DNA from 3 places in the Rossellomorea sp. GCM10028870 genome. Region 1 is predicted to be linked to each of the others. Evidence: riboswitches for the same ligand, from Rfam matches in the RefSeq annotation. Region 1 holds a riboswitch; each other region holds the start of a gene.
The links. Region 1 has a riboswitch for lysine ahead of ACFQWC_RS14480 (Na+/H+ antiporter NhaC family protein). Riboswitches for the same ligand answer to the same signal wherever they lie in the genome.

Region 1 (10,606 bases):
GAGTGTGGCTCTTCCTGACGTGAAAGATTGTTCCACTCTTGTCACAGACGAAGAAGTATTGATTTCATATGTGACCGACAAAAAGGATAAAGATGGTCGCTTTGAAGTAGCCGATCAGGTAAAGAAAACAGCCATGTCTGTTATTCCCCGCTGGTACCACGTCTATGTGACTGATGACAAGAGCCTGATGCGGAATGTAGAGAACCTTGCCAAGATGGATAGTGATAGCCGTAACGCCAACACAGCTATCGATGATACCATTAACCTAATGCTGCAGGATTCTCCTCAGGGAAGAAATGTAGACGCAGGTGAAAATCCAAATGGTGAAATGACATCTGAGAAATACGAAATGCAGGACGACGACGTCCATAAAATTAACAAAGATCGCCAAAAACGAAAAGACAACACAGACAACATGGTCGATTAAAAATAAGATTGGAGGAGGCTGACCAGAGGCGAAGCATTATGGCGTAAATGCTTAAATGCATCCCTTGTCATCCTCTACTTAGCTACAAAAAGGACTGACTGTCAGAGATTTTCTCCTTCAGGTCAGTCCTTTTATATATAAATGATTATGCCTTTTGAACTTCTTGCTCTCCGGCTGCTTGTCTTGCTTTGGCAGCTGCGTTAACTTGCTCATCTGCATGGTATGAAGAACGAACAAGTGGACCTGCTTCACAGTGACTGAAGCCTTTTTGCATCGCTGCTTCACGTAGTTCAGCAAACTCATCCGGGTGATAATATTTCTGTACTTTCAAGTGTTTCTTAGATGGCTGCAGGTATTGACCTAATGTCACAATATCAACATGGTTTGCACGAAGGTCATCCATTGTTTCAAGGATTTCTTCCTTTGTTTCCCCAAGACCGACCATGATACTTGATTTTGTTGGGATATCCGGGTTTAATTCTTTAGCACGACGCAAAAATTCCAATGTGCGGTCATATGTAGCACGGGCACGAACTCTTGGAGTCAAGCGACGAACGGTTTCGACATTGTAATTCATAATGTCTGGTTTTGCATCCATCAGTGTTTTGATGTTATCGAATACTCCACCCATATCAGAAGGTAATACTTCAATTGAAGTGAATGGACTTTTCCGACGAATTGCACGAACTGTTTCAGCAAAGACTTGTGATCCACCATCTTTCAGGTCATCACGGGCAACAGCTGTGATAACTACATGCTTCAGATTCATTAATTGAACAGAATCTGCAACGCGTTCTGGTTCTTTCAGATCTAATTCAGTTGGAAGGCCTGTTTTTACTGCGCAGAATCGGCATGCTCTTGTACAAATATCTCCAAGAATCATGAATGTAGCTGTTCTTCTAGTTCCCCAACATTCATGAATATTAGGACAACGAGCCTCTTCACATACCGTGTGAAGATTGTTTTCACGCATCATTTTCTTCAAGCCCATATAATTATCGTTCGTATTCAGCTTAATTTTAAGCCAATCCGGTTTCCGAATATGTTCATCTTTCTTGCTCATACCCCTCATCTCCAATCCTAAATAATTCTGACTTAGGCAAAGAGTGAAACGCTTTCTAGATCGTTCATCTTATGTATAAAAAGCCATCATCAATATACTTCTTTTGTCACTTTATCATACTAAAAAAGCGAAAACAAGCATGTGATACCCTATTACCATTTATTGATGATTATGAATCCCGGTGAACGATACAAACTAGAAGTAGGCCCCTAAAAATGGAGGGATTATTTTGTACAAACGATTGGTCTTTACCTTTGTGGCTTTTTGCATGTTCATTAGTCCTTGTCAAACCTTTGCAGCAGAAAAGCTGACAGATGAACAGATCCACACAAAGAGAATGGAGTTATTCCAGAAAAGCGAGGCACTTACTCAAATTCCCTGGTACTATCTCGCTGCCATTGATCAGTACGAGAGGAGTCTTCGGTTTGCCCGTAAAGATCGGGAAAAGCCCTCTTCTCTTATATCGATTTATATGGAGCCAGAAAAGTGGGTCGGCCCTCTAAACCCTAATGCGGATGATGACAATCCCGAAACAATCGCTCTATTCAATGGAGTGGGCCGGGATGGAGACTTCGACGGTAAAGCGAGCCTGAAGAGTGATGAAGATATATTGGCAGCTTTGACAGAGGTAATATTGCGGTATGGAATTGACCGGGATAATTTCAAACTTGCTCTGTGGGACTATTACAAACGTGATAAAACGGTCAGTATCATCATGGGAAATGCAAAAATTTATAAGCAATACGGTACAATCCATTTAAACCAGAAAGCCTTTCCCCTTCCCCTCAGGTTCAACTACAGTTATCGAAACACTTGGGGTGATGCCCGTGGTTGGGGAGGAAGACGAATTCACGAAGGGACGGACCTCTTTGCTGATTATGGTGTACCTGTAAGAGCGACATCGTATGGAATCATTGAGATGAAAGGATGGAACCGATATGGAGGCTGGCGGATCGGGATACGTGACATTAATAATACGTATCATTACTTTGCTCACCTTAGTGGTTTCTCTAAAGATCTTCACGTAGGACAAGTGGTTGAACCCGGTATGGTCATAGGCGGTGTTGGGAGCTCGGGATATGGACCTCCTGGAACATCTGGAAAATTCCCTCCCCATTTGCACTATGGGATGTATAAGGATAACGGCTTGACGGAGTGGTCCTTTGATCCATACCCTCACTTACGAATGTGGGAACGACAAGACAGAATCAAAAGCAAAAATCGTTAAAAAAGCAGACAATGGTTATCCCATCGTCTGCTTCATCTTTTTATACCTGTTTTTTGGATTTGGATTTGGAAACAGCGTTCATGATACTAGCTGCTAATCCACCCCAGATGATGACCATTCCTACAACCATCATTGCAATAGCGCTACCAGTCATATTAGCTTACCTCCTTATAGCTCTCAGCTTCTGTTTTTGCATGCCAGCGTTTAAAGGAGAAAGCAACACCGGCGAGGATCGCGAATCCTGCAACAAACCAACCACTGTAAAGAATGAAGGCATCCGAGTAACCACCGTAGTTTCCAGTTTCAGTTTCAAATTCTTTTAGTAGGTTCATTTTGAATAAACCGAACATCATCCATCCAAGGACGATTGGTGTGATGACACCTAAGCATATCTTCCACCATGCACCAAGCTGGATATCAGAGATTCCATTGGCGTGGGATTGAAATGCACCTAACTTGCGTAAGAACCAGGCAATTACTACAACTTCAACTAATCCGGCGAATGCTACACCAAACTGATTGATAAAGTAGTCTGCCGCATCCAGGAACAGTAATCCACCTTGAGTCGCAAATAAGATAGAGATGATCGCAGAAAGTCCTCCACCGAATAGGACGGCTTTTGTACGGGAAACCCCGAACTTCTCAGAAACACCTGCTACATACGTCTCTGTAATCGAGATAAGTGATGACAGCCCTGCTAATACCAGGGAAGCGAAGAACAAGAATCCGAATAATCCGTTAAGGGCCGGGAATTCATTAATGATTTGCGGGAATACCACAAACGCCAATCCAACTCCCCCGCTTACTACTTCCTGAACACCTACACCTTGAGATTGAGCCATGAAACCTAAAGCAGCAAATACTCCAATACCTGCTAATAATTCAAAGCCCGAGTTACTGAATCCTGTGATGAACGCGTTATTTGTAATATCCGATTTCTTCGGAAGATAACTCGAATACGTAATCATGATTGCAAAAGCGATTGATAAACTGAAGAAAATCTGTCCGTATGCTGCTACCCATACACTTGGATCAGCAATTTTGCTGAAATCCGGTTTGAAGAAAGCGTCCAGACCATCCAATGCTCCAGGTAATGTTAAAGCGCGAACAACAATGATTAAAAATAAAATAACTAGTGCCGGAATAAAGATCTTATTCGCTACTTCGATTCCTTTCTTTACACCTTTGAAAAGAATTCCTAATGTAATCACCCAGACCAATACAAGTGGAATGAATACTCCAGGAACGATACTGCCCGTTTGACCAGGATCAACCGTAAGCTTTAAATAGTCATTGAATAAGAATGACTCTGTATCCTTGCCCCAACCTAGATTGAAAGAAAATACACTGTAGGACATTGCCCACGCGATAATGACGGCATAATAGGTAGAAATAACAAATGCAATTAACACCTGCCACCAGCCAAGCCACTCTGATTTCCTATTAAGACGGAAATAAGATAGCGGTGCTGAGCCACGGTACTTATGACCTAATGTAAATTCAAGTACTAATAATGGAATTCCCGCTGTTAGAAGAGCGAATAAATAAGGAATAAAGAATGCTCCTCCACCATTTTCATACGCTACTGCCGGAAAACGCCAAATGTTTCCCAAACCGATTGCTGACCCGACGGCAGCTAGAATAAATCCTGCTCGTGTTCCAAACTGGGCACGATTCTCCATATTGGTCCCCCCTAGTTCTTTTCAACTACCATATTAAGGTATTTGAAATTTTTATATTTTCAGATTATTTATAATCTAAAGTCAGTATAGCTAGTTCCAGGACAATTGTCAAAGCTATTTTTAAGCCTACAGAGAGATTTTTTCAAATTGGGACAGGTACTATTTCACTATATGAATTTTGTCGAAACATGAAGGATTAATGATTGGAAAGGTCGAGGGGGATTTCTTGATACCACCATGGGTTTTAATAAATACCCTGACATCAAGTGAAAATTGCATAAAAAAACCAGGAGCCGATGAGCTCCTGGTTCTTCATTTCATTATTGTTCTGATACAGCCGGTTTTGCTTTTTCACCAAACAGAAAAGCGAATGCCAGGATTAAAATAATCACAACTCCTAAACCAAGTAACGTGCTACCAGTGAATCCCAGTACAAGGTATCCAATTGAAGCAGCAACCGCTCCGATCAATGCATATGGAAGCTGTGTGAGAACGTGATCGATATGATTGCTTCCTGCTCCAGTTGAGGAAAGGATCGTCGTATCTGAGATTGGAGAACAGTGATCTCCCAATACGGATCCAGCTAAAACGGCTGCCATAGCAGGCAATAAGATACTTACATCTGTCGCTGCTGCAATTTCCCCGGCGATCGGCAGTAAGATACCAAACGATCCCCAGGATGTCCCTGTGGAGAACGCCATGATTCCGGCAACTAAGAACAAGATGACCGGAAGTGCCTGCATCGGTAAGCTGGATTGTTCAACCAGACCCGCAAGATACGTACCTGTTTGCAATTGATCGATCAATGTTACGATCGTCCATGCGAAGATAAGAATGTAAACGGCTGGCAGCATGGATTTGATTCCTTCCACTACTGCTACTCCAACGGCTTTGCCTTCAATTCCTTTCAAGCTGACTTGACGAAGGAAGAAGATCAGCGCAACAAGGAGACCGAATAATCCACCATATAATAAAGATTTCGTTACATCTGTATTTTCAAATATCGGCAGGATGTCAAATGATCCGACGGCTTGATACCCTGTCCAGAGCATCATTCCGATTGTACCGATGACCAGAGCCACGATTGGCCAGACAAGATCTCCTACTGATCCTTTCGAGCTTACAGGCAGATCATTTTTCAATTCGCCTGGAATCTCTTTTTCAGGGTCATAAAGGGCTCCTGTTTCAAGGGCTCTTACTTCATGCTCTTTCATTTTTCCGAAGTCCAAGCCTTTAGCAGCAACCATGATCACAAGAAGGACAGCTGCCCAGACGTAAAGGTTCATTGGAATCATTTGAACGAATGCTGAAAATGCTGTGTATTCAGTGATGCTGTGTGCAGCAAGAATCGAACCGATAATCCCGATAATGTACGCTCCCCAGCTTGAGATTGGTGAAACGACACAAATCGGTGCCGATGTGGAGTCAATGATATAGGCTAGTTTTGCACGTGAAATTTTGTGGCGATCCGTAATGGGTCTCGAAACCTGTCCAACAGCAAGGGCGTTAAAATAGTCATCAATAAAAATTATGATACCTAAAACGGCTGCAAGAAGCTGTGCCCCTTTTCTCGTTTTCACACGTTTCATCGCCCATTCACCAAATGCGCGGCTACCGCCGGAAATGTTCACAAACGCCGTGATCACACCAAGAATAAGTAAGAAGAAAATAATATAGACATTCCAGGTGTTGAGTGCTCCATCTGCGACAAAGATGCCTTTAAAGGCGTCCCACATAAAGCTGAATGTTTTTGTAATTGAGAAATCTGCTAACAGAAAGGCAGACGCAACGATTCCTACTCCGAGTGAAAGTAGAACCCGTCTCGTAAGTATAACCATAAGAATGGCTAAAAGGGGTGGTAATAGTGAGTAAATCGTGTTTTCCATAGTGTCCTCCTCCTATTTGATAGGGGGGAACCATCGTAGCATGACAGAGGATAATAAAAAAAGGCAACGATAGAGAAACTATCATTACCTTAGTAAGTAATTTAAGTGCTCCATCACGATCTGTAGCTCCCCATTATAGAGATTCCCCTATAATGACAGTGTTATCCTTCTTCAAGATAACCCCAGCAAATACACCTTCGACATGCATATTTACTTCGGCAAAAGTTCCCTTTCATCTGTTCTCCCAGTTGTCATCCTCAAACAGCATACTCTTGAACCCTGCGCCTCTACCCCATCGGACTGATGATGTGGTGTGTTATTAAATTTTCTTTATTAATATAACAAACTATCATTCTTTTGACAACTTTTTTTCCTGACTAATTTGTGGGAATTTCAATGGATGGGCTGGATTCCCCTCCACCATTGTTATAAAACTGTGGTACATCCAGGTGAACGGTACCCATGGCAACCAGGATATCCTGCTTGATGGTTTCCGTTTTCGTTGCAAATGGAATGATGATCTGGACATTGACTTCAAGCTCGACAAACACTTTTACAACAGCATTATTGATCCCAAATTGCTCTACTGTCGTTTTAATATCGGAACGGACATCCCCGATCGAATGAAAGCGAATGGGCACTTTTGGACCCAGATTACCGAGTAACACGTTGTTGGTCGCCTGACCAAGAGGCACCGAGTAAGTGATGCCCTTCGCTGCTTTAGATTTCCCTTCATCGATTTCCACTTCGGTAATAAATTCCAGGTTTTCTAAATTTCCTTCCTCTGCTTCCTGCAGGTTTTGCTGTACTAAGTTTGTGATTTCTGCCTGAACCCGGTTGATTGTCTGAGTATTGTATTTAAATGAGACAATATCGCCTTCTGTATTCTTCACTTCTTCCGTTATATCCGAAATATCAAGAACATCGGCAATTTTTTTGTTAATTGCTTTATTGATAACTAACGTACCGATCCTGCTGGTCTGGGTCTCAGCATAAGCAAGAAGTGTCGGTTTTAAACCTTTATTAATGATCCACAACCCGAATCCAGTAGATATCATAAAGAATAGAATCGTAATGATCATCACATATCGAAAAGGTAGCGGCCCTCCTCTTCGGGGTTTGTATGTTTTAAACTTTGACAAAAAAATCCCCCCTTACAAGCTATTTGTATGCACAGTAAGAGGGGTTTAACGCAAAAAAATTATTTAATTTTTAGAGATTGGGGTTCATAATCCGGGTCAAACCCGGTAATCACCTTATCTAATTCCGTGCTTAAATCAATGGGATAAGGGGTTTGTAATTCCTGTCCGTCTTCTTCGATGATCCGAATCACCGGTCGATCCGTTACCCCTTTATTTTGATCTGTCACTATTCCTTTTCGGCCATCATTCAGCTCCACAACCATCCCATTTGGATAGATGGCAACAGAAGACCTGAAGGCTTCGATTACATTTGTATCAAACAGGGTGCCGCTGCCTGCATATAATACCTCCAACGCTTGATGTGGAAGCATGGCTTTCCGATACACACGATTAGACGTCATGGCGTCAAATACATCCGCCACTGCAATGATTTTTGCAAACGGATGAATATCCTCGCCTTTGATTCCCCGTGGATAACCGGATCCATCAAGCCTCTCATGATGCTGATAAGCGCAATGAGCAATGATCAAAGACACAGAATGAAGCTGTCTCAGAATCTCAAAGCCGTGTTCAGAATGCTTCTTAATTTCAGAGAACTCGCCTTCTGTCAGCTTACCTGGCTTCAATAGAATCTCCTCTGGTACCAGCATCTTACCGATATCATGCAAAATCGCTCCCACCCCTAACTGCTCGAGCTGTTTAGCAGAGAGCTTAAGTTCAAGACCAATTGAGAGCGTATACAATGTAACATTAAATGAATGATGAAAAATATAGGAATCATATGTGAAAACATCTGTCAAAATGGTTAGGAGATCATGATTTGCCTTTACTTCAGACAAGACTACATCAATCACCTGCTTCAATTGCTTAGCACTATCTTCAATCATGAGCGCACTTGGCGCCGTTTTCGATGCGCTTAATTGATTAAAGGCCATTTCAATATTGTTTACAGCTTGCTGTCTCACTTTATTCGAAACGGTCCCATTTACATGGATTCCGCTCGAAAGCGAGTCTTCAATATAGACATACTGAATACTAAGCTCCTGCAATCTATAAATCATGCGTTCTGTTATCGGAACGTTATCATGAATTAAAGCTTGACCTCTCATATTATATACGGTTGTAGCTAGAACCATGCCCGGTTTCAAAGCCCTAGTTGATATAAGCCTCATAGAATTCTCCTATGTAATTCTTTCATTTTTCGACAAAATTTCCTAGTATCTCCATTATAAAGGATAAAAACGTTCTTGCAAGGTGTATTTCCTTGTATATTGTTAATTATTCATGAAAGAATATTGATGGTGTCCTCCGACACCAAAACAAAAACCAGCGCCCTCAAAAGAGCAACTGGTCCTTCTTGACACTTATATCATTTTTAACAATGCATCCCGGCCGATCATGCCCGGTGTGATGCCGCGATTTTCTGCTTCGATGGTGATGGATTCAAGAGGGGCATCAAGTAGCTGATCGATTGTTTTTACACCGACGGCTCTTCCTGCAATGATTCCTCTGTCTTTTAACTTCTCATTTAGTAACGCTACGTCCAGTGCTCCACACATTATATATCCTATATCACTCGTCACAACGAGGAGATTGGTTTTGGGCAGTTCAACAGAAATCGCTAAAAAGGTATGTCCCTGAATGGTAATCGGAAATACATTCATCATGTTTCATCGCTCCTTTCACTCATATGTATGACGCGGAAAAGGAAACGGTGAAACATTTACTGCTTTAATTTCCATTCAAGAACATCTCGTAAAAACTCAGGCATAAAGTATTTTTTTTCTAGTCTTTGAAGGTCAGGAAAGAAGTGTCCAAACGTGAACATATCAGGTAAGGCAAGCTTGTACACTTTCTGAGAATCGATCGGCTTGTTATCGATTAAGATTTCATGGTCTCCGAATTGAACATTCGTGTATACAAATCGTCCCATCACTTTGCCTCTGAACCCTAACCCTTTCACTTGAAGATGCGGCCATTCCTCATTAAATGTTTGTTTAATGATTTCCTTAAGCTCCGCCCCCTTCACCTTAATCAGGCAGGGATTGATCGGATGAGGCAGGATGCGATGCAAATCCTGTTTCGTCACCGATCCCTCACTCAGTCCATCGATGAGCAAGCCTGAATTAAGAAAGGCACAATCAGCCCGGCACCATTCAGCAAGGGCATCACATAAAACGTTCGGAAGCGGGGATGGATTGAACCAATCCACGGATAAGGATTTCGTAAGAGATGATACTTCTTTTCTTAACAAATCCTCTCCTGCCTGATACCACTCCAGGCTTTCCTGTTCTTCCTTTTCGACAGAGGGAAGCTCGTGCTGTTCATAGAGCTGTGCTTTTTTCCCTATGATGGTTTTATTGGTTATATCAACCTCAATCATCATATGCCCAACATAATGACCAAACTTTCCTGCTGCGCCAAGCATCGTTCCCTTAATTTCTTTTCCTTGATGAAGTACATGATGGGTATGAGCTCCGAGGATAACGTCAATCTCAGGAAATTGTTCTGCAATCACCTCGTCATCCCTTATCCCTAAATGTGAAAGAAGGATTATCATATCCACCTGTGGATGAAGCTCTTGAACCAACTTCTGCAGTTCATCCATTGGAGATGTAATATTCCAGCCGAGAGCTTCGTAAAATGGTTTGAAATAGGCTGTCAATCCAATGACCCCTATCTTCATTCCACTATCCGTTCGAAAAATATGATAAGGCTTTAACCAGCTTGGATGTTGTCCAGACTGATCTAATAGATTGCCTACAATCACGTGAAAATCGGCATGATCATAAAGGCTGTTTAAATCTACATAGTCCAGTGTAATACCTTCATTGTTCCCGATCGTTACAGCATCAAAGCCGACTTCATTTAGAAATTCGATGTTTCCTTTTCCTAAAGTCGCTTCACTTAATGGATGCCAGCGGTCCACATGATCTCCGATATCAAATAGATAAACAGGATCCCCTTCATCAAGATGCCATTGTTTTCTCATTTTCAAAAAATCCCGAATCCTTGACCAATGTTCAAAATGACTGTGAAGGTCGTTTGTATGATAAATATGAATGGTTTCTCTCACTATTTGCTCACTCCTATTGGAGGTATGTTATCCTGTAATGCCTTGGTAAATCAATCGAATTCCAATTAAAATTAAAATAATGCGTAAAATACTCACTAATAC
Region 2 (10,606 bases), on a different contig from region 1:
AAAAAGGCCATCATTGCGACGCTTTTCCTATTTTCCCTTTCATATCCGAGCACGATGACCGTTCAAGCAATGAGCGAAGGTGCCGCTATCGCAGTGTTATGGTGGTACTTATGGAGCCTGCACAGGGCTGTCATACAGAAGACGAAGGATGCGGCTGTTCTTCCCATTCTCTTATTAGCCATCTTGATGGGAATCCGGTTATCCTATATCGGTTTTGGTGTGGGGATCCTATACTATTGGTTTGTGTTTTTGAAGGAGAGCGGAAATAGTTCAGAAAAAGTGAAAGCCATCGCTTTTCATCTGATTCTCCTCCTACTCTCTCAAGGGGTATGGCTATCGGCTTTGGCAGCCAATGCAGGAAGTCTCCATACCCTGTTGCAGATTGCCTTTGGGTTTACAGACGGACACTTTACTGAATGGGGAGGAACGGTAGAGCCCGATACAGGATTTTTTGATAGATTAGGGAAATATATATTTATCAATATAGGTTGGAACGGATTATTTACTCAATCACTTTCCATCGTGGTCATCACGTTGCTCCTCTTTCTAGTTACGGGTAAAAATGGAGGAAGGTGGACGAAACCTGGTACAGGCGTTACATTACTCCTGATTGCATTCAGCTCCTATTTTTTCTGGGGCCTATTTGCTCAAAATATTGATAAGCCGAGACATATTCTACCTCTGGCCTTATTACTCGGATTTTTCTTATTAACTGGATGGATGAAAAAACTTAGTACCTTGAAGATGATCATCCTGAGCCTGTGGTTTATTTTGCATATAGGAACAAGTGTGAGTGTGTTGTCAGGCTACCACTCTTCACCACCAGCAGTATATAAAACTGCGTCATTCTTCGAGGAGAAAAATGATGAAATTCCCCTGATAGTGTACACATGGGAAGAAACAAGGGTATACTCGTATCTTGATGTACCGTACTCACATAAGCGCGTGTTAACGTATGCTCAATTTCTTCAAGACATTGAGCATACACAAAAAGAGATCTATCTGACCGATGCAGTGGTTAATGGATTTAAACAACAGGGTATTGAAAACCTTGATCGAAAAATAGAAAAAGTCCAATCATTTCATTCACAGGAGTTATTCGATCCTGTTTATTCAACCATCACAGTCTATAAATGGGTGGACAAGAAGGGAGAGAGACAATGAACCCAACCATAACCAATAAATTAGCTCTATTACCAGATCAGCCCGGATGTTATTTAATGAAGGACAGGCAAGGCACGATTATTTACGTGGGAAAAGCAAAAGTATTGAAGAATCGTGTTCGGTCCTATTTTACGGGTTCTCATGATGCAAAGACTCAACGCTTAGTAGGAGAAATAGAGGACTTTGAATACATCATGACCTCATCTGATCTGGAAGCCCTTGTACTCGAGATGAATCTAATCAAAAAATATGATCCTAAGTACAATGTCATGTTAAAGGATGATAAAAGCTATCCTTTTATTAAATTAACGAACGAAAGGCACCCAAGGCTCATCACTACCCGTAAAGTTCAAAGGGGGAAAGGGCGGTACTTTGGTCCTTATCCAAACGTAGGAGCCGCTAATGAAACGAAAAAGCTGCTGGATCGTTTGTATCCGTTACGGAAATGTTCCACCCTTCCCGATCGGGCGTGTTTGTACTATCACATGGGCCAATGTCTTGCTCCTTGTATTAAAGAAGTGAGCAAAGATACGTACCGTGAAATGACTGACGAAATATCCCGATTCTTAAATGGAGGCTACAAGGACATTAAGAATCAACTAACGGTGAAAATGAATGAAGCATCTGAAAATCTGGAATTTGAAAGAGCGAAGGAATTCCGTGATCAAATACTCCACATTGAAGCGACGATGGAAAAGCAGAAAATGACCATGACTGATTTCACCGATCGCGATGTATTTGGCTATTCGGTCGATAAAGGCTGGATGTGTGTACAAGTATTCTTCGTACGACAAGGTAAGCTTATTGAACGGGATGTGTCACTGTTCCCTCTATACAATGAACCCGAGGATGAATTTCTTACTTTCTTAGGACAGTTTTATTCAAAATCCAATCACTTTAAGCCAAAGGAAATATTTTTGCCTGAAGTGATTGATGAGGAACTGGCTGCTAAGCTGTTAGACGTGAAAATCACCCAGCCAAAGCGGGGGAAGAAGAGAGAGCTGGTGAAGCTTGCTGAGAAAAATGCGAAGCAGGCCCTTGAAGAAAAGTTCGCCCTAATTGAAAGAGATGAGGAAAGAACGATTAAGGCAATTGAACGTCTTGGTGAACATATGGGCATATATACTCCCTTCCGGATCGAAGCATTTGATAACTCGAATATTCAAGGTTCCGATCCCGTGTCTGCCATGATTGTGTTTCTTGACGGGAAACCCGCGAAGAAAGAGTATCGAAAGTACAAAATCAAAACCGTCAAGGGTCCCGATGATTATGATTCCATGCGGGAGGTTGTTCGCAGAAGGTATACGAGAGTCTTGAAGGATGGTCTCCCTTTACCGGATCTCATCATTATCGATGGCGGGAAAGGGCAGATTGAAGCGGCGAGGGATGTCATTGAGAATGAATTAGGTTTGGATATTCCTCTTGGCGGCCTTGCGAAAGACGATAAGCATCAGACGTCAGAACTGCTGTATGGGAATCCTTTGGAAATTGTTCCTCTTGAAAAGCGAAGTCAGGAATTTTATTTGCTGCAACGGATTCAGGATGAAGTTCACCGATTTGCCATCACGTTCCACCGCCAGCTCAGAGGGAAAAGCGCCTTCCAGTCCACCCTGGATGAGATTGACGGCATCGGACCGAAGCGTAAGAAGCAGCTTCTTAAACATTTTGGTTCCATGAAGAAAATGAAAGAAGCGACGGTGGAGGAGTTTATTGAGATAGGGATTCCGGAAGCTGTTGCGAAGGTTTTGAATGAGAAGTTGAAGTAAAGGATATTAGAATCTAAGTGTTGTTGATTATGGTCTTAGTTTACGTGCAATTAGCTGTCAAATTCAGTATGTCTTCCCACTTATCCCATAAAGTCTTTGTTGCATTAGAAGCACAGAGTGGATTGTAGCGGAAGGCACTTTACTCCTGCGGGAAATAGAGGAAAGGTCGAGACCCCGCAGGGCAAAGCCCTAGGAGGCTCGACTTCCTCCCCGCGGAAAGCGAGCACCTGCAGCGGAAATCAACCACCGCATGCTCATTCAATACAGCTCACGAAAGAATAATAAAATGAAATATTGTTTCAATTAGACATTGAATCAATATTTCCCCTGTGCTATAATTAACAAAAATTTATAACATTATCACTTTTTAAAGTGGTGATAGAGGTGCGAGCTTCAAGAGTACAGGCAAAGAGGAGTATGAGCTCCGTTGAGATGCCTGAAAAGGGGAGATTCGCCGAAGTGGTTTCAGTCTCATGCTGATTCCGCTGGTTCTACGTTTAAGAAATGTAGGATTGTCAAGATGATTCAATCTTGGAGAGCTATCTCACAATGCCGATGAACCTATTTTGTTTGTTCTGCTGTATGTTCATAAAGCAATGAGATATTATTCTCATTGCTTTTTTTATTATCCAGCACAGGAACTTTTCTTGGAAAAGAACCTGTTCTATGAACGTGTAGGATGATTGTGATTGTACTCTTCACCATCAAAAAATGAGTCGTGAATTTTCACTCAATGAGAAAGAGGGAGAAGCTATGAGTATTATTGTTCAGAAATTCGGTGGGACTTCAGTAGGTTCTGTAGAAAGAATTCAAAATGTTGCGTCAAGAATTGCGGAAGAAAAAGAAAGAGGTAATGATGTAGTGGTGGTGGTATCTGCCATGGGGAAAACGACGGATACCCTCGTTGGATTGGCAAGGGAAATTACATCACAACCGAGTAAAAGAGAAATGGATATGCTGCTCTCAACCGGGGAACAGGTGACCATTTCACTCCTTACGATGGCTCTGATCCAAGCAGGACATGATGCCATCTCCTTTACAGGCTGGCAGGCCGGGATTGAAACGGAATCCGTTCATAGCAATGCGAGGATTACCAATATTCATACTGAAAAGATGATGGACCACCTCCAATCCGGGAGAGTTGTGATTGTAGCCGGATTCCAGGGCATGACAGAAACGGGTGAAATCACAACACTCGGCCGCGGTGGATCGGATACAACTGCCGTAGCGATTGCAGCTGCCCTGAAAGCAGAGCGTTGTGACATTTATACAGACGTAGACGGGGTATATACGACAGACCCGCGTTATATTAAAGGGGCAAGAAAGTTACCGTCCATTTCCTATGATGAAATGCTGGAACTGGCTAATTTAGGGGCTGGAGTCCTGCATCCACGGGCAGTGGAATTTGCCAAGAATTATCAAATTCCGTTAGAGGTCAGGTCAAGTATCGAAAAAGTTGAAGGAACGTATATTGAGGAGGAAGCAAGCATGGAACAAAACTTAATTGTGAGAGGCGTAGCCTTTGAAGCTGAAATTACACGTGTCACTGTATTTGGACTGGGTAACGCATTAACTGGACTATCTTCAGTGTTTACCACTTTAGCCAAAAATCATCTGAATGTAGACATTATCATTCAAAGCCAGACCGATCAGAATACGACCAATTTATCATTTTCGATTAAAGAACAGGATTTGGAGGAGACCCTCGCTGTTCTGGAACGAAACAAAGAGCAATTAGGCTTCACCCATGTTGAACATGAAAGTGAGCTTTCCAAAGTATCCATCGTGGGCTCCGGTATGATCTCAAATCCAGGTGTTGCAGCGGAAATGTTCGAAGTATTAGCTCAAAATGACATCGTGGTGAAAATGGTCAGCACCTCTGAAATCAAAGTATCTGCAGTGGTAGACGAGAAAAATATGCAAAAAGCGGCAGGCGTCCTACATACTGCATTTAACCTGGACGCGGTGAAGATGGAAGAAATCACGCTATAATACTAAAGCAGCATAGAACGGGACAAGTGAAAAAGGGTTGCCCCATCAAGTGGGGCAACCCTTTATTAAAGAATTAAAAGTATGTTGTTCAGGACTATTCTACTTTATCTTTTTCGTCCCATCTTACAATCACTTTAACTGAATGACTCCGTTTATGTAGTTCGTCAGCAGCTTCTGCCACACATTTTTTTTGTAACTGTATTTGTTCGGCAAGAAAGCCCGTTTCCAGTTTAAATGTGACATCCGACTTTAAGGAAAGGCGTCGTTCTATCACCGGTCCGCTTATTTCAAAGGTCATCTCATTCTTTTTTTGTTCCAGCAGTGCAAGAGTTCCCCAGCCGGCTTCATCGAAAAACGATACCAGTTCTTCTGATGACTGAAGGGGGAATTTCCGAGAGAGCTGTTTTCCACCCCAGTATAAAATATCGGGTGTATGCTTTCCTAAAATTTCTGGAATCAACATGTCACGTAAAATTTCATATCCGAAGATTGGAACGGACGGTTGATGTACTTCTTCTTTTTTCTGTTCCAAGTAAATCCCCTCTTTCTATAAAACTATTATATACATGAAAAGGGGAATTATCATCCCATACTTCGAAAAAATAACCATGGGATATTTTGGTGGTATAACTTTTATTTGATATTTATTTGAATTTTCGAACATTTAACAAGGCAATACCTCATCTTTTTTGTTATCAATATATTAAAAATATTTTTGCGATATTGTCGAATTTATGTATACGTTTTCTTGACGCTTCCACTCCTTGGGAGTAAAATGAACATGTCACATAATTGTTACAATATAAAATATGTATCGTCGTCTAGTCATTCTTAGAAAATGCATTAGAAAACGAATTCATATTTTATCATTAAGGGGGGTAAATCATGGCTGGAAATCGAGAATTTAATTATCGCAGGCTTCATTCATTGCTAGGTGTTATTCCAGTTGGATTATTTTTAACACAACATTTAGTCGTGAACCATTTTGCCACTGGTGGGGAAGAATCATTTAACCAAGCGGCACACTTTATGGAAAGTCTTCCTTTCCGTTATTTCCTTGAAATTTTTATCATCTTCCTTCCATTGTATTTCCATGCAATCTACGGAATTTACATTGCATTCACTTCTAAGAACAATGCAAGTAAGTTTGGCTATTTCCGTAACTGGATGTTTTTACTTCAACGTGTTTCCGGAGTAATCACATTTATTTTCGTTACATGGCATGTGTGGGAAACGAGAGTTGCGGCAGCATTCGGAGCTGAAGTGAACTTTCAAATGATGGAAAACATCTTATCAAATCCATTCATGCTAGGGTTTTATGTACTGGGTGTTCTTTCAACGATTTTCCACTTTGCGAATGGTCTTTGGTCATTCTGCGTAAGCTGGGGAATTACCGTTTCACCTCGTTCTCAATTAATTGCTACATATGTTACGATCGGAATTTTTGTAGCGTTATCGGTTGTCGGTATGCGCGCAATTTTCGCCTTCGTATAAGAAGAAATAGATACAAGTCTAATAGATTCAGTAAATGCTCTGAAGTATGGTAGGAAAAGGAGTGAGTCACGATGAGTAAAGGGAAAATCATCGTTGTCGGTGGCGGTTTAGCCGGCCTGATGGCCACAATTAAAGCAGCAGAAAAAGGAACGCAAGTAGATTTATTCTCACTGGTACCCGTTAAGCGTTCTCACTCTGTATGTGCACAAGGTGGTATTAACGGAGCCGTTAATACTAAGGGAGAAGGAGACTCTCCTTGGGAACATTTTGATGATACAGTGTATGGTGGGGATTTCTTAGCGAATCAACCGCCGGTTAAAGCAATGACTGAAGCGGCACCAGGAATTATTCATTTACTCGATCGTATGGGAGTAATGTTTAATCGTACACCGGAAGGGTTACTGGATTTCCGTCGTTTCGGTGGAACACAGCATCATAGAACCGCTTTCGCCGGTGCAACGACTGGTCAGCAATTATTATATGCTCTGGACGAGCAGGTTCGTCGTCATGAAGTAGCAGGACTAGTGGATAAATTCGAAGGCTGGGAATTCCTTGGCGTCGTGGTAGATGACGAAGGAGTGGCAAGGGGAATCGTTGCCCAAAACCTTCAGACAATGGAAATTAAATCGTTCGCAGCGGACGCCGTGATTATGGCAACAGGGGGACCTGGAATTATCTTCGGTAAATCTACAAACTCTGTCATCAACACCGGTTCGGCAGCATCAATCGTGTATCAACAAGGTGTTTACTATGCAAACGGTGAGTTCATTCAAATCCACCCGACGGCCATCCCTGGGGATGATAAGCTTCGCCTGATGAGTGAATCTGCCCGTGGTGAAGGTGGACGGGTTTGGACATATAAAGATGGTAAGCCATGGTACTTCCTCGAAGAGAAGTATCCTGCATATGGAAACCTTGTTCCACGTGATATCGCAACACGTGAAATCTTCGATGTGTGCGTAAATCAAAAGCTCGGTATCAACGGTGAAAACATGGTTTACCTTGATCTATCCCACAAAGATTCAAAAGAGCTTGATATTAAGCTTGGTGGAATCATCGAAATTTATGAGAAGTTCATGGGTGATGATCCGCGTAAAGTGCCAATGAAAATCTTCCCTGCGGTACACTATTCTATGGGTGGACTTTGGGTGGACTATGATCAAATGACAAATATCCCTGGATTATTCGCTGCTGGTGAGTGTGATTATTCTCAGCACGGGGGTAACCGCTTAGGAGCAAACTCATTACTATCCGCTATTTATGGTGGTATGGTTGCAGGACCTAATGCCATTAAATATATCGAAGGTTTAGAAAAAACGGCTGAGTCGGTACCTTCTTCTTTATTCGATCGTTATGTGAAACAGGAAGAAGAAAAATGGAACAACATCATGTCCATGAATGGTACTGAGAATGCTTACGTCATTCATAAAGAGCTTGGTGAGTGGATGACGGATAACGTAACCGTTGTACGTCATAACGATAAACTTAAACAAACCGATGAAAAGATCCAGGAATTGATGGAACGTTACCAAAATATCAATATCAATGATACGGCTAAATGGAGTAACCAAGGGGCAATATTCACCCGTCAATTGTGGAACATGCTTCAGCTTGCCCGTGTTATTACAATCGGTGCATTGAATCGTAACGAGAGCCGTGGGGCTCACTACAAACCTGACTTCCCTGAACGTAATGATGAAGAATTCCTGAAAACGACGATGGCAAAATACAATGCTGCGACGAATTCTCCGGAATTCCATTACGAAGAAGTAGATACTTCACTGATTGCACCACGTAAGCGTGACTATTCTAAGAAAAAAGGGGGAAATAAATGATGAGTGAAAACAAAAGAGTCCGTTTTATTATTACTCGTCAAGAAAGCCCGGAAACAGCCCCTTTCCAAGAAGAGTTCGAGCTTGATTATCGTCCGAATATGAACGTCATTTCTGCATTGATGGAAATTCGTCGTAATCCGGTCAATGCAAAAGGGGAACAAACTACTCCGATTAACTGGGATATGAACTGTCTGGAAGAAGTATGTGGAGCTTGTTCAATGGTGATCAACGGGAAACCGAGACAGTCTTGTACAGCTTTAGTTGATCAATTGGAACAACCGATCCGTCTTGAGCCTATGCGCACTTTCCCTGTCGTTCGTGACCTGCAGGTTGACCGCAGCCGCATGTTTGACAGCTTGAAGAAAGTAAAAGCATGGATCCCGATTGATGGAACATACGATCTTGGTCCCGGACCGCGTATGCCTGAGAAGAAACGTCAATGGGCGTATGAATTATCGAAATGTATGACATGTGGTGTATGCTTGGAAGCATGTCCAAACGTAAACAGTAAATCGGACTTCATCGGTCCTGCTCCATTATCACAGGTTCGCTTGTTCAATGCCCATCCAACAGGGGCTATGAACCAGGATGAGCGGCTTGAATCGATCATGGGCGATGGTGGCCTTGCAAACTGTGGGAACTCTCAAAACTGTGTTCAATCTTGTCCGAAGGGTATTCCTTTAACAACTTCGATCGCTGCACTGAACAGAGAGACGACGTTCCAAATGTTTAAAAACTTCTTCGGAAGCGACCATATGGTTGACTAATCTTAAACATCTAAAAGCACTTTCCTTCGGGAGAGTGTTTTTTTGTCCTTTATAGGTTTCTTATTTTTCAGAAAAAGCTTATAATAAATAATGAATGGTGATTCATTTTCTTGTTCCATATTCATTTCCCAAAAGGAGGAGCCAATTTGAACCATTTTACATACATTGAAGATATAGAAACATGGCAAAAAGAGTTTTCATTTTCAATCCATATAAAGGTTCGGTTTTCCGAAACTGATATGTTTGGACATATGAACAATACGATTCCATTCACTTATTTCGAAGAAGCTAGAATCGAGTTTTTTAAACACAAAGGGTTTATGCAAAATTGGGTAAAACCTGATCATGAGACGATTCCTGTCGTCGCAGATTTACAATGTGATTTTGTTAAACAAGTATTCTTCGACGAACAGCTGAAGGTATGTGTGAAGGCAAATAGTGTGGGTAATTCCTCTGTAGATTTACACTATATGGGTCTGAATGAAAAAGAAGAGGTTTGCTTTACAGGTAGAGGAACCATGGTCCAAATATCGAAACAGACTGGAAAAGGTGTCCCCTGGACGGAAGAAATGAAGGCAAAGCTTGACTGCAAAAGGCGGTTTCTTAGCCCTTCGGAGTGTGTGAAATAATCCGTTGCCTATTTTTCATTTAACTTCCTCCTCTATGTCACTCTAAACCCTCCCTTCACATATGATATTCTGACGACCGACAATACCCATCCCCGCGGTTTAAAGCTGGCGAAGGCAAGGAGGGTTACCATAATTGAAGGACAATGATTTTACACACAAACCGTTGCTCACCAAAAGAGAAAAAGAAGTATTCGAACTGTTGGTTCAAGACAAAACAACTAAAGAAATTGCTAGTGATCTATTTATTAGCGAGAAAACAGTTCGAAATCATATTTCCAACGCCATGCAAAAGCTTGGAGTGAAGGGGCGATCTCAAGCTGTTGTAGAGCTTCTTCGCATGGGGGAACTCAAGCTTTAAATGTAAGGGACTGATTCTAATGGCAAACAATTAACGGGTCTTCCGCGGATACCTTTTAATGTTTGAATGAGAGTCAGTCTCTTTTAGTTCAGGTCCATTCGTGAACTTGTCTTGAATTTTCAGCCGAAAAAGGCGAAAATGCTAATAAGGGGAGTCTAGGCTGAATGAAAGGTCACTTAGGTCCCATAATATAATAGAAGCTAAAACAGGAAGGTCTACATGACCGATTCCCGTTTTCAATAAGGAATTATGTCCAGTTTCTGATTTAAAAGGAGAGTAATCATGACGAATTCTAAAGAAATCATTGGAGATTTACAAGTTGTTGCAGATATTGAGAAAGACCTGCGATACATATCCTCCATCATCAAGCAAAAGGGAAGAGAAATCTTAAGTCAGTACACCATCACCCCGCCGCAGTTCATAGCGCTGCAGTGGTTATTTGAATATGGAGATATGACCATTGGTGATCTTTCGAATAAAATGTATCTTGCATGCAGTACCACGACGGATCTAGTTGATAGAATGGAGAAGAATCAGTTAGTGGAACGCGTGAAGGATGAAAATGATCGTCGAGTCGTTCGGATTCATATGTTAAAAGAGG
Region 3 (10,606 bases), on a different contig from region 1:
CGCAGCCGCATAGGTGATAGGACCATAAAAGAGGACAAACCCGACAAAGCTCCACGTCAGCCATTCGAATGGTTTCTTCTTCATTTCAATCCAGACTTGATTTATATTCTTCCGTAAACCTACAATAAGGAATAGGAAGGGTAGCATGAACAGGAATCGCAGGGATGAACTCCACATCCAGCTTCCACCAGCGAGCTCCATGGACCGGTTCAGAATAAAGGTGACGGCAAAGAACATAGATGAAATGACACCGAGAGCAAGCTCTTTGATGATGAACACTCCTTTCCAATACATATACTATAGTTTATTTTTTATATATTATAATATACTTACATACGTTGTCTATAGAAAGAGGTAGGATTATGAGTAATGACGGTTTGACTTGGCAGGACCCGGAAAAATTGGCTAGGCACGTCGGGATGACACTGAGACATATACGACATGAGCGTGGGCTAAACCTCCAGGAACTCGCAGCTATGACCGATGTCAGTACTTTGACTTTGGGCAAGATCGAAAGGGGAGAGGCGAATCCATCTTTGACGATCATATGGAAAATTGCGAACGGACTCGCGATCCCCATTTCGGCCCTTCTCGTGGAAAAACAAGAAGTCCAGATTTCCCGGAAAAATGAAGGGAGCAAAGTGATCAGTGCCAATGAGTCCTTGACCCTGGAACCGATGTTTACTTCCTCTGGCTACAGCTCATTGGAAACCCACAGGGCCTTCCTGAAACCGGACAGTGAGTACCGTGCGGATGCCCACCAGCCCGGGGTGATTGAATTTGTAACCGTTATGGAAGGAAAAGTACGTGTGAAGGTGCAGGATGAAGTATTCGAGCTCAGTCAGTATGACTCGATCAAATTCCATGCGGATAAAGGCCATAGTTACATGAATATGGAATCAATAGAAGCGGTCCTCCACTTTGTGATGATCTATACGGGACGGGCGGATTGAAGCTTATCGAGACGGATAAGCTTTTTTTAGTGAAAAGCATTACGATGGAAGATAAAAAAGGATTTTTCAACCTTTCTTTGGCTTTTGAATCATTTTCATTCAATCTTGGTGGAGGATGACCCCATCCTACTTAATTGCGTCGAAATCGTCCATGATTGCGTCATTTTCAAGGTGAATTGCGTCATGATCGAAGTAATTGCGTCGATTTCAAATTTATTGCGTCGTTTTTCATAGTTTATGCGTCTTTTTGAAATAAATGGTAACTACCCTCAGTCTACATCGCATGACACCCCATAAAAAATTCCTTGAAACTTTTCCCGCCTCACCCGACTCTAATGAATGACAGGAGGTTAATCAATGGATGTGAAACTCGTAAAAAGAGCAATCAAAGGGAATGAACAGGCATTTGAAAGGCTGATCCACTCAGAAAGCGAGAAGCTGTACAGGACGGCATTTCTATATGTAAGAAATAAAGAGGATGCTCTCGACGTGGTGCAGGAAACGGTTTGTAAAGCATTCACCTCGATAGCCCGTTTGAAGAACCCAGAGTATTTCAGCACCTGGCTGATCAAGATCCTGATACATACGGCATACAGCATGTTGAAGAAACAAAACCGACTGGTCCTGACGGGGGATGAGTTTCTAGACAACACTCTCGTCTCAGAAGAAACGGATATAGAAGGGCGGATCGACTTGATTACGGCCATGGCGTCTTTGAATCAGCACTATCAAACCGTCATTATCTTATTCTACTTCCAGGGTCAGTCGATCAAGATGATATCCGATACGATGGGTACGCCTGAAGGGACGGTCAAGACGTATCTTCACCGGGCGAAGCTGGAATTGAGAATGCTGCTGGAAGGAGTGAATCAGTATGGACAAAAAATGGTTTGAGGAAGAAATGAACAGCATCGAGGTACCAAAAGAAAAGGTTTTTGAGGCAATTTCAACAGGAATCCAAGAAGGCAGAAAACAAAAGGTCCGGAAAAAAACGGTCAAGATAAGTGCCGCATTTACCACCGCTGCTGCCTCCATGGTACTCGTATCGGGCTTCCTGTTCTCACCTGTGAACAATGCACTGGCCAAACTGCCTGTACTGGGTGCCATTTATGAAAAAGTCGGTTCGGATGTCGGAAAAGAACTCTATTTCAGCGATAAAGTGACGGAAGTTAATCAGGCCGCCACTTCCAACGGCGTCGATGTGACAATCACAAGCACATATTATGACGGGAACGTCATCGGAGTCACCTTCAAGGCGAAGGGTGATGACCTTTCCATCGAACATATGGACGAAGGGAATCGTCCGGTGAGCGGCTACAGCTATCATCTCTTCGACGGTAAGGATCAGAATCAATGGGGATCGGGAAGTTCGGGTCTTAAAAAAGACGGGGATGAGTTCATAGGCTCGATCGAATTTTACCGGGATGGGAAAGAACCGCCGGAAAACTTCACGCTTCCGTTAACGTTCACCCATATGGCAGATGTGAACGGTACCTGGACCTTTGATGTACCGGTCAAGAGGATTCCATCTGAAAAGATCAAAACAGATGTAAGGACAGAATCGCCCAATGGGGAATTTGAGCTGCAAGTAACATCTGTCACTAAAGGAAAAGCTACGACTACGCTGGAGTATACCTATTCGGTGGAGTCCGAGAAGGATACGTTAAATCTGATTGTGTTTGATGACTTAGGGAACCGGTTATCAAAGTCCAGTGCAGAGACACTAAATATCAAAGAAATTGACGGTTATTATCAAAAGACTTTCAGGGAGCTGTTCACGAGTAAACTCAGTGATAAAGCACAGTCGCTGAAAGTCCAGGCTGATATGGAGCGAGTAGATGAAGACGGCATCAACTCACTGAAGGATTCACCTCCATTCCAGGTGAAGAGCCCTCGTTTTGGTTATCAGGTCACGGTACAAGATATCCAAAACGCAAAAGGGAAGGTGACAGTCGATTTCACCATTGATCATATCAAAGAAAAACAATTCCAATATGACATATTAAAGAGCTTTGCTCAATTCGTTCAGGTGATCCCATCAAAAGATATTAAAAGAAATGCGAAGGATGAACTGGATTATAATGAGATGCTGAATCATATGATCAGAAGTGCTAAAACGAAAACAGTGGATAAGGATACTCTCCGTTATCAATCCACGTTTACATTGCCTCAGGATTCCAACCTTGAGGACTACTCACTGATTGTCCCATTCGAGACATTGAGCAGAAATGATAAGCCGGTCAAAATGAAACCGTTCGAAATCAATCTGAAATAAAATGATCCACGAAATCCCTGGGCTACTTCCGGGGGTTTTGCCTATTTCTCTTTCAAAAACCAATTGACAACTATTTTAAGAGAGTGGTATAGTAATTCAAACAAAATAATACGTCACTCTCTGATAATAGAGGCGCGAGTATGATGAGTATCTTCTTTGAGAATAATGGATTCCGGGATAAGAAGGGAAAGGCAGATCGCCGAAGCAGAAAATAGCCAATTCTATTTTTTGTTGGGCCAGCATTGAAGAAATGTTGGACTGTCACAATGAAAAAGTTGTGGAGAACTATTGAAGAGATGTTAATACATAGTCTTCATTATGTTTCCAAAACTTTTGATGATAAACCGTATGAGCATCGCTTCATACGGTTTTTTTGTGTTTTTTTAGAGAGAGTCAAAAGGAGTATAGGATATGAGTACAGTTGATGTGAATGTTCGTGGAGATCTTGAAATCGGAGGAATGAGCACGGGTGAGTTGGTGGAGACCTATGGCACGCCTTTAATGGTTTACGATGAAGGAATGATTCGTGAAAATGCCCGACTTTTCCGTAATGCCTTCAACGAAAGCGGATTGCAGTTCCAGGTGGCATATGCGAGTAAAGCGTTCCTATGTAAAGAGATGGTGCGCCTGGCAGAGCAGGAGGAGTTATCACTGGATGTTGTATCCGGCGGGGAATTGTATACGGCCCTTGAGGCAGGTTTTCCAGCGGAGCGTATTCATTTTCATGGGAACAACAAGTCAGAAGAGGAGTTACTCATGGCACTTGAGGCTAAAATCGGCTGCTTTGTTGTCGATAGTTTCCTAGAGCTTGAACTGCTGCATGATCTGGCCAAGGAGCGTGAGCAGCAGGTTCAGATCCTGATCAGGGTCACGCCAGGTGTAGAAGCCCACACCCATGAGTACATCACGACGGGACAGGAGGATTCGAAATTCGGATTCAGCATTTCCAACGGACAGGCGAATACGGCGATTCAGTTAGCTCTCCACAAGCCGTACTTCTCATTACTCGGTCTGCATTCACATATTGGATCTCAGATTTTCGAACGGGAAGGGTTTGATCAGGCGATTCAAGTACTGGCAGATTTCCTGCAGCGGATCCGGATCGAATTTGATGTGACTATGCCGGTGCTGAATATCGGCGGAGGATTCGGTGTCCGGTACACGGAAGAAGACCAGCCCCTGCCGATTCCAACGTATGTGAAGGGCATTACCGATAGTGTGAAGACCTATTTCACCAAGAATGAATATCCGCTCCCTGAAGTATGGGTGGAGCCGGGACGAAGCATGGTGGCTGAAGCTGGGACGACCTTGTATAAAGTGGGGTCGAAGAAAATCATTCCCGATGTGCGCACGTACGTCGCGATCGACGGGGGGATGACGGACAATATTCGCCCGGCCCTCTATCAGGCGAAATACCATGCGGTGCTTGCCAATCGTCCCCATGAGGAATGCACGGAGCTTGTGAGTATTGCCGGGAAATGCTGCGAATCCGGTGACATGCTGATCTGGGACCTGATGCTGCCACCGACGAATTACGGTGATATTCTGGCCGTGTTCAGTACAGGAGCCTACGGGTATTCCATGGCGAGTAATTATAATCGGATTCCAAGACCGGCTGTTGTGTTTGTAAAGGATGGGGAATCACGGGTCGTGATCGAGCGTGAATCGTATGCTGATTTAGTTCGGAATGACCGGTAAAGAATAATCCACCTTACAATCATAATGAAGAGGAGAACATAGAATGAAAAACATATTTAAAACGTACGGATTAGCCATCACACTACTCGCATCCATTATCATAGGATCCATTATCGGACTGACCATGGGAGAGAAAGCAGAAATGTTAAAACCCTTGGGAGATATCTTCCTGAATCTCCTCTTTACGATCGTGGTACCCCTGGTTTTCTTTTCGATCTCATCGGCGATCGCCAATTTGGAATCGAAAGGTCAATTTAAGAAAATCATGCGCAGTATGCTGGTGATATTCCTGATCACCACGATCATCTCGTCTGTGTTGATGATTGTGGGAGTGAAGGTTTTTTCCCCGACGGAAGGTATTACCATCAGTCTGGACCAGTCCGTTGAAACAGAAGACATCCAATTGGGGGACCAAATCGTCCAAACCTTTACTGTGGATAATTTCATTGAATTATTTACACGGGAGCATATGCTGCCCCTTATCTTGTTTTCAGTGGCACTCGGATTTGCCACGAATCGACTGGGGGAAAAAGCAGAGCCATTGAAAAAAATCCTACAGGCAGGGGCCGATGTGAGCATGAAGTTGGTATCGTATATCATGTATTATGCCCCAATCGGTCTGGCTGCCTATTTTGCTACATTAGTAGGAACGTTCGGGGCAAGCTTACTATCTTCTTATTTGCGTTCTTTCCTATTGTATTTAGTGATAGCGGTGATTTACTTTGTAGTGGTTTTCTCCTTCTATGCCTTTGTGGCAGGAGGGAAAAGAGGGGTGAGAGGCTTTTGGAAGCATAACCTTTTACCTGCGGCAACCGCAATCGGAACACAAAGCTCAGTGGCAACCATTCCTGCCAATCTGGATGCAACGAAAAAGATGGGGGTATCCAATGCCGTTCGAGAAACGGTCATTCCTATTGGAGCGTCGATTCATAAAGACGGCTCGGCCATGGGGGCCATCTTGAAAATCGTCTTTGCATTTGGCGTTCTGGGCATTCCTTTTGAAGGGCTTGATACGTACCTTATAGCGGTATTGGTCGCGATTATCACCGCAATCGTCATGGGGGGGATCCCTGGAGGAGGACTGATTGGTGAAATGTTCATCATCGCCGCCTACGGGCTGACGCCGGAAGTGCTTCCGTTATTAGCGGTGATCTCAACTATAATCGATATTCCGGCTACGTTACTGAACGCAACAGGAGACAACGCAGTAGCCGTGCTGGTCGAACGATTTACAAAGAAAAAAACCATTGCCGGCAGGAAAGACATAGAATCGGTAGCGTAGATAGGACAAGGGGACAGGTGAACTGATAACTAGTCATTCATCATTCAAGTGACCTCTACGCATTCATTTTTCAACTAGCTATTTCACACGAGTTGGGACATAATGATGGATCTAATATCCCGTTCGGAAAGTCTCTATTAATGCAAAATAGGAGCAGGTTGAACCCTTTGTGGTTCCGCCTGCTCTTTTTCTATTTATCCTTTTTTTCACAGAGCTGCATGAAAAGATGATGAACTTCACTCGGCGACATCATGCCCCGAGTGATTAATATTAAGATGTTCGACTTTATGAACGAGTAAAGCCTCATGTATTGCTGATTCTATTTATCCTCCCTTGATCTCTTCTATTATATATTTTTAGGGGACTTAAGACGGATGGAGAGATGCTGATGCGTTTGTACTAATGAAGGACCTTTCATTTCTCTCACAGAATGTGTTCTTTGTTCCGTCCTCTCAATTTACTCGATTTCACCACTTTCTATTTAGATTTAATGCTCAAAAAAATGTGTCAATATTCACAAAAAAGTTGAATGTAATCCACCATTCTCTTTGTGGCTAGTTCCCTACTCCCGAAAAATAACCCCAATTGAGAAAGGGACGGACTTAGACTTACAATTCAATTAACCACATAGCGTCTACACGACTTCAAGATACCTTACCTATCACATCCTCAGAACTTCAAAAAACGATCTTTATTTGGAGGTGATGATTGATTTGCATTCTAGTAGTCTTTCATTCTTTAAATCATTTTAGTAGGACTACATACCTTCTTCATTTTTTTCCCCAACAAGAGTCAACTTTTAAGAATCCATCAACATTTAATAGAATAGGAGAATGTTCATGAAAAAGCTTAACTTGAAACCACTTCTCGTTGGATCGATTGCCGCTACGATGATTTCAGGCACTATGTTTCAAGTGGATGCCCAAAGTGTCTCTTCCAAAGATGCTGATCCCACACAGTCAACAGTCGATGTGAATACGGCCATCAAGGGGGAGCACACCGTCACCCTTATCACAGGTGATGTGGTCAAGGTATCCACTCTGGAAAACGGCAAACAAATCATCAACGTGGAGGCTGCTGACAAGAATGGCGAAGGTGTCAGGGTCATGACCATCAAAGACGACACTTTCGTATTCCCGAACTCTGCCATGCCTTATATGGCTGCAGGTAAAATGGATGAAGACTTATTTAATATTACGAAATTGATTGAGTACGGGTATGATGATAAGAATCAAGCGTCTGTACCTGTCATCGTAGAATACAAGGAAACCAAGGCGAAGACTTTCTCAGCAGCTCCGGCGCCAAAAGGATCGAAGAAAGTGAGAGACTTGGAAAGCATTAATGGAGCGGCTCTTTCTGCCGAGAAAAAGCAGGCAGTAACATTCTGGAAAGACGTCACTGCTCAAAGTGAAAAGAAAGAAACGGAGAAAGCACCCTTATTTGAATACGGCGTTGATAAAATCTGGCTGGATGGCCGTGTAGAAGCAGCCCTTGATCAAAGTGTACCGCAAATCGAAGCCGATTCGGCTTGGGAACAAGGCTTTACAGGAGAGGGAGTCAAGGTTGCCGTACTTGATACTGGAATCGACTCGGAGCATCCGGATATAGCAGGTCAGATTGATGATGCTGTAAGCTTCGTACCTGGTGAAGAAGTGAAGGACGTCAATGGTCACGGAACCCATGTTGCCTCTACCGTTCTTGGAACAGGCGCAGGCGATGGAAAACATAAAGGTGTTGCTCCCGATGCCCGATTACTAGTTGGAAAGGTATTGAGTGATCAAGGATACGGGCAGGATTCCTGGATCATCGACGGAATGGAGTGGGCCTCAGAAAATGCCAAAATCGTCAATATGAGTCTTGGAAGCGATATGCCAAGTGATGGGACAGACCCAATGGCAGAAGCGGTGAATCGATTGACAAATGAAAATGGAACCTTATTCGTCATTGCTGCCGGCAACAGAGGCGGGGAAGGTACAATCGGATCGCCTGGTGCAGCTGATGCAGCCTTGACGGTTGGAGCAGTGGATAAAGAGGATGAACTGGCGTATTTCTCTTCCAAAGGTCCACGCTATGGGGACATGGGACTCAAACCGGATCTTTCAGCTCCTGGTGTGGGAATCGTCGCGGCTCGTTCTCAATATTCCAGTGGAACTGGAGATTATAAAAGTTTAAATGGTACATCAATGGCGACTCCTCATGTGGCGGGTGCAGCTGCCATTTTAGCTGAAAAGCACCCTGATTGGGACGGCACTACATTAAAACAGGCTCTGATGAATACGACAAAGAAGCTTGATGGTTACCAGCCTTATCATGTCGGTACAGGCCGGGTGGACATAGCAGCTGCCCTGGATACACAGGTAAGAGCAACAGGCTCGGTCTCATTCGGATTCTTTAAATGGCCTCATGATCAAGCAGCTCCAGTAGAAAAGGTAGTGACCTATACAAATGATAGTGAGGAAGAAATCACTCTTGAACTTGAATCAGCCTTTACAAATGCGGAGGGAGAAGAGGCACCAAACGGCATGCTCACAGTCTCTGATCAAACCGTTACGGTTCCTGCAGGAGGAACGGTGGACGTGAATGTAACACTCGATTCAACGCTTGGTGAAACTGGATCCCGATACCAAGGGTTCCTGACAGCCAAAAAAGACGGAACAGAACTCGTACGCACAGCGATGGCGATGGTCAAGGAAGAAGAGCGTTATCCACTCACCTTGAACGCAACAGATCGTGACGGATCGAAAGGACAAGCTTATGTCGTACTGTTCAGTGAAAAAATGGAGCCTGAAGTAGTGGGCGTAGATGGAACCCTCGAGCTTCGACTGCCACCTGGCACTTATTCCGCTATGTCTCTCATGGATGTCGACATGGATACGGATCACGCAGGAGTAGCCCTTGTCGGAAATCCGGAAGTGAAGCTTGACGGACCTAAAACAGTCGAGTTGGATGCACGAAAAGCGAAGGAAATCAAAGTAGAGGTACCGAAGAAAACAGAAGCGAATTACCAACGTATGGAGTACCATCAAACCATCGGTGATATGCCAATGACAAGTTTATACTTAATGCCGGTGTGGATCGATAAACTATATGCCGTACCGACCAAGGAAGTGCAAAGTGGATACTTCGAGCAGCTGACACGCTGGCGCCTGACCAAGCCACTATTGACGATCAATTTTAACGGAAAAGAATTGGATGATATCCCGTTGGCAGGAAGTACATTATTGGATGGAAAGTACAATCTGACTACGGTGTATGCCGGAAAAGGAAGCGCTGCTGACTTTGATCGATTAAAGGCAAAAGGAAAGGCAGTCGTAGTGGACCGGAATGCAGAAGTGAGCGTTTCACAGCAAGCAACAAATGCCGCGGCTGCAGGAGCGAAGCTGGTTATCGTTGTGAATAATGAAGATAAAGAATTCAGCGTTTATGCAGGAACTCCTGAATACACAGACAATCCATTAGCTGTTGCTGCTATCAGCAAAAAAGAAGGGGATAAGCTTGTAAAGGCGGTCCGTTCAGGGAATATTAAGCTTAAGGTGGAAGGGAACACTGATTCTCCATACGTGTATGACCTGATGGATGTCCATGAAGGATCCATCCCGAAGGACTTGACTTATGCACCAAAAGGCAAGGATTTAGCGAAAATAGATACGCGCTACAATTCACATCTTGAAACTGATGGAGGGGAATTCCGCTTTGACCTCCGTCCACATACAAGAGGAGCGGTAGGTTTCCTTCAAAAGGTTTCACTCCCTAGTGCCCGTACAGAATATGTTTCCGCAACAGAAGACACAGGATGGTATCATCAGGCCAACGTACTGGATGAGGGGTGGCAGGTCCGTCAACCGCTGAAGTCGTATGATGGAGGGGAGAAAATGACAGAGAACTGGTTCTCACCTGTAGTCCGTCCAAGTCTCGGAGATGGTTACTGGCCGCCGAGAAGACAGGGTGATTCCCTCCAAATCAATGTCCCTGCATGGGCTGATGCCGGAACAGGGAACACAGGCGGGACAGAATGGGATGTATCTTTCCAAAACCAGACCTCTCAGTTATACAAAGGGGATACGTTACTGAAAGAAGGAAAGGGACAGGCGTTGAATGTTTGGGACGTCTTACCACAAGAACGTACCCAATACCGATTCATCACAGATGCCAAACGTGATGAAAACCGCTGGAATACATCCACCCGCACACATACGGAATGGACCTTCTGGACGGAAAAAACAGAGAACTGGATGGAAGACCTCCCGTTCCTGACCCTTGATTACCAAGTGGATACAGATGTCAAAGGGGATGCCTTATCCAATCGTCCGACAAGTCTTGAGCTAACTGTAGGTAAAGTGAAAGAGGCTGTAGGCTACGGAAATGTAGAAGGTGCAACCCTGGAGGTATCGTTCAATG

Region 2: another riboswitch for lysine. It lies ahead of ACFQWC_RS01050 (aspartate kinase); the one in region 1 lies ahead of ACFQWC_RS14480 (Na+/H+ antiporter NhaC family protein).
Region 3: another riboswitch for lysine. It lies ahead of lysA (diaminopimelate decarboxylase); the one in region 1 lies ahead of ACFQWC_RS14480 (Na+/H+ antiporter NhaC family protein).

What each region holds. Positions count from the first base shown of each region.
Region 1 is NZ_JBHTGN010000003.1:109,455-120,060, forward strand. Features, by position in the region: gene ACFQWC_RS14455 (YhcN/YlaJ family sporulation lipoprotein) at 1-427, shown strand, start outside; gene lipA (lipoyl synthase) at 573-1,490, opposite strand; gene ACFQWC_RS14465 (M23 family metallopeptidase) at 1,759-2,718, shown strand; gene ACFQWC_RS14470 (methionine/alanine import family NSS transporter small subunit) at 2,759-2,872, opposite strand; gene ACFQWC_RS14475 (sodium-dependent transporter) at 2,874-4,400, opposite strand; gene ACFQWC_RS14480 (Na+/H+ antiporter NhaC family protein) at 4,721-6,286, opposite strand; lysine riboswitch at 6,402-6,584, opposite strand; gene yunB (sporulation protein YunB) at 6,664-7,428, opposite strand; gene ACFQWC_RS14490 (HD-GYP domain-containing protein) at 7,488-8,600, opposite strand; gene ACFQWC_RS14495 (YunC family protein) at 8,793-9,095, opposite strand; gene ACFQWC_RS14500 (bifunctional metallophosphatase/5'-nucleotidase) at 9,152-10,504, opposite strand; gene ACFQWC_RS14505 (sulfite exporter TauE/SafE family protein) at 10,532-10,606, opposite strand, start outside.
Region 2 is NZ_JBHTGN010000001.1:204,113-214,718, forward strand. Features, by position in the region: gene ACFQWC_RS01040 (nucleoporin-interacting protein) at 1-1,164, shown strand, start outside; gene uvrC (excinuclease ABC subunit UvrC) at 1,161-2,930, shown strand; lysine riboswitch at 3,302-3,480, shown strand; gene ACFQWC_RS01050 (aspartate kinase) at 3,684-4,922, shown strand; gene ACFQWC_RS01055 (YslB family protein) at 5,017-5,454, opposite strand; gene ACFQWC_RS01060 (succinate dehydrogenase cytochrome b558 subunit) at 5,808-6,416, shown strand; gene sdhA (succinate dehydrogenase flavoprotein subunit) at 6,488-8,251, shown strand; gene sdhB (succinate dehydrogenase iron-sulfur subunit) at 8,251-9,018, shown strand; gene ACFQWC_RS01075 (acyl-CoA thioesterase) at 9,165-9,647, shown strand; gene ACFQWC_RS01080 (helix-turn-helix domain-containing protein) at 9,781-10,005, shown strand; gene ACFQWC_RS01085 (MarR family winged helix-turn-helix transcriptional regulator) at 10,288-10,606, shown strand, end outside.
Region 3 is NZ_JBHTGN010000002.1:233,919-244,524, reverse strand. Features, by position in the region: gene ACFQWC_RS12015 (DMT family transporter) at 1-270, opposite strand, end outside; gene ACFQWC_RS12010 (helix-turn-helix domain-containing protein) at 363-953, shown strand; gene ACFQWC_RS12005 (sigma-70 family RNA polymerase sigma factor) at 1,311-1,847, shown strand; gene ACFQWC_RS12000 (DUF4179 domain-containing protein) at 1,828-3,228, shown strand; lysine riboswitch at 3,348-3,524, shown strand; gene lysA (diaminopimelate decarboxylase) at 3,640-4,926, shown strand; gene ACFQWC_RS11990 (dicarboxylate/amino acid:cation symporter) at 4,970-6,208, shown strand; gene ACFQWC_RS11985 (S8 family peptidase) at 7,048-10,606, shown strand, end outside.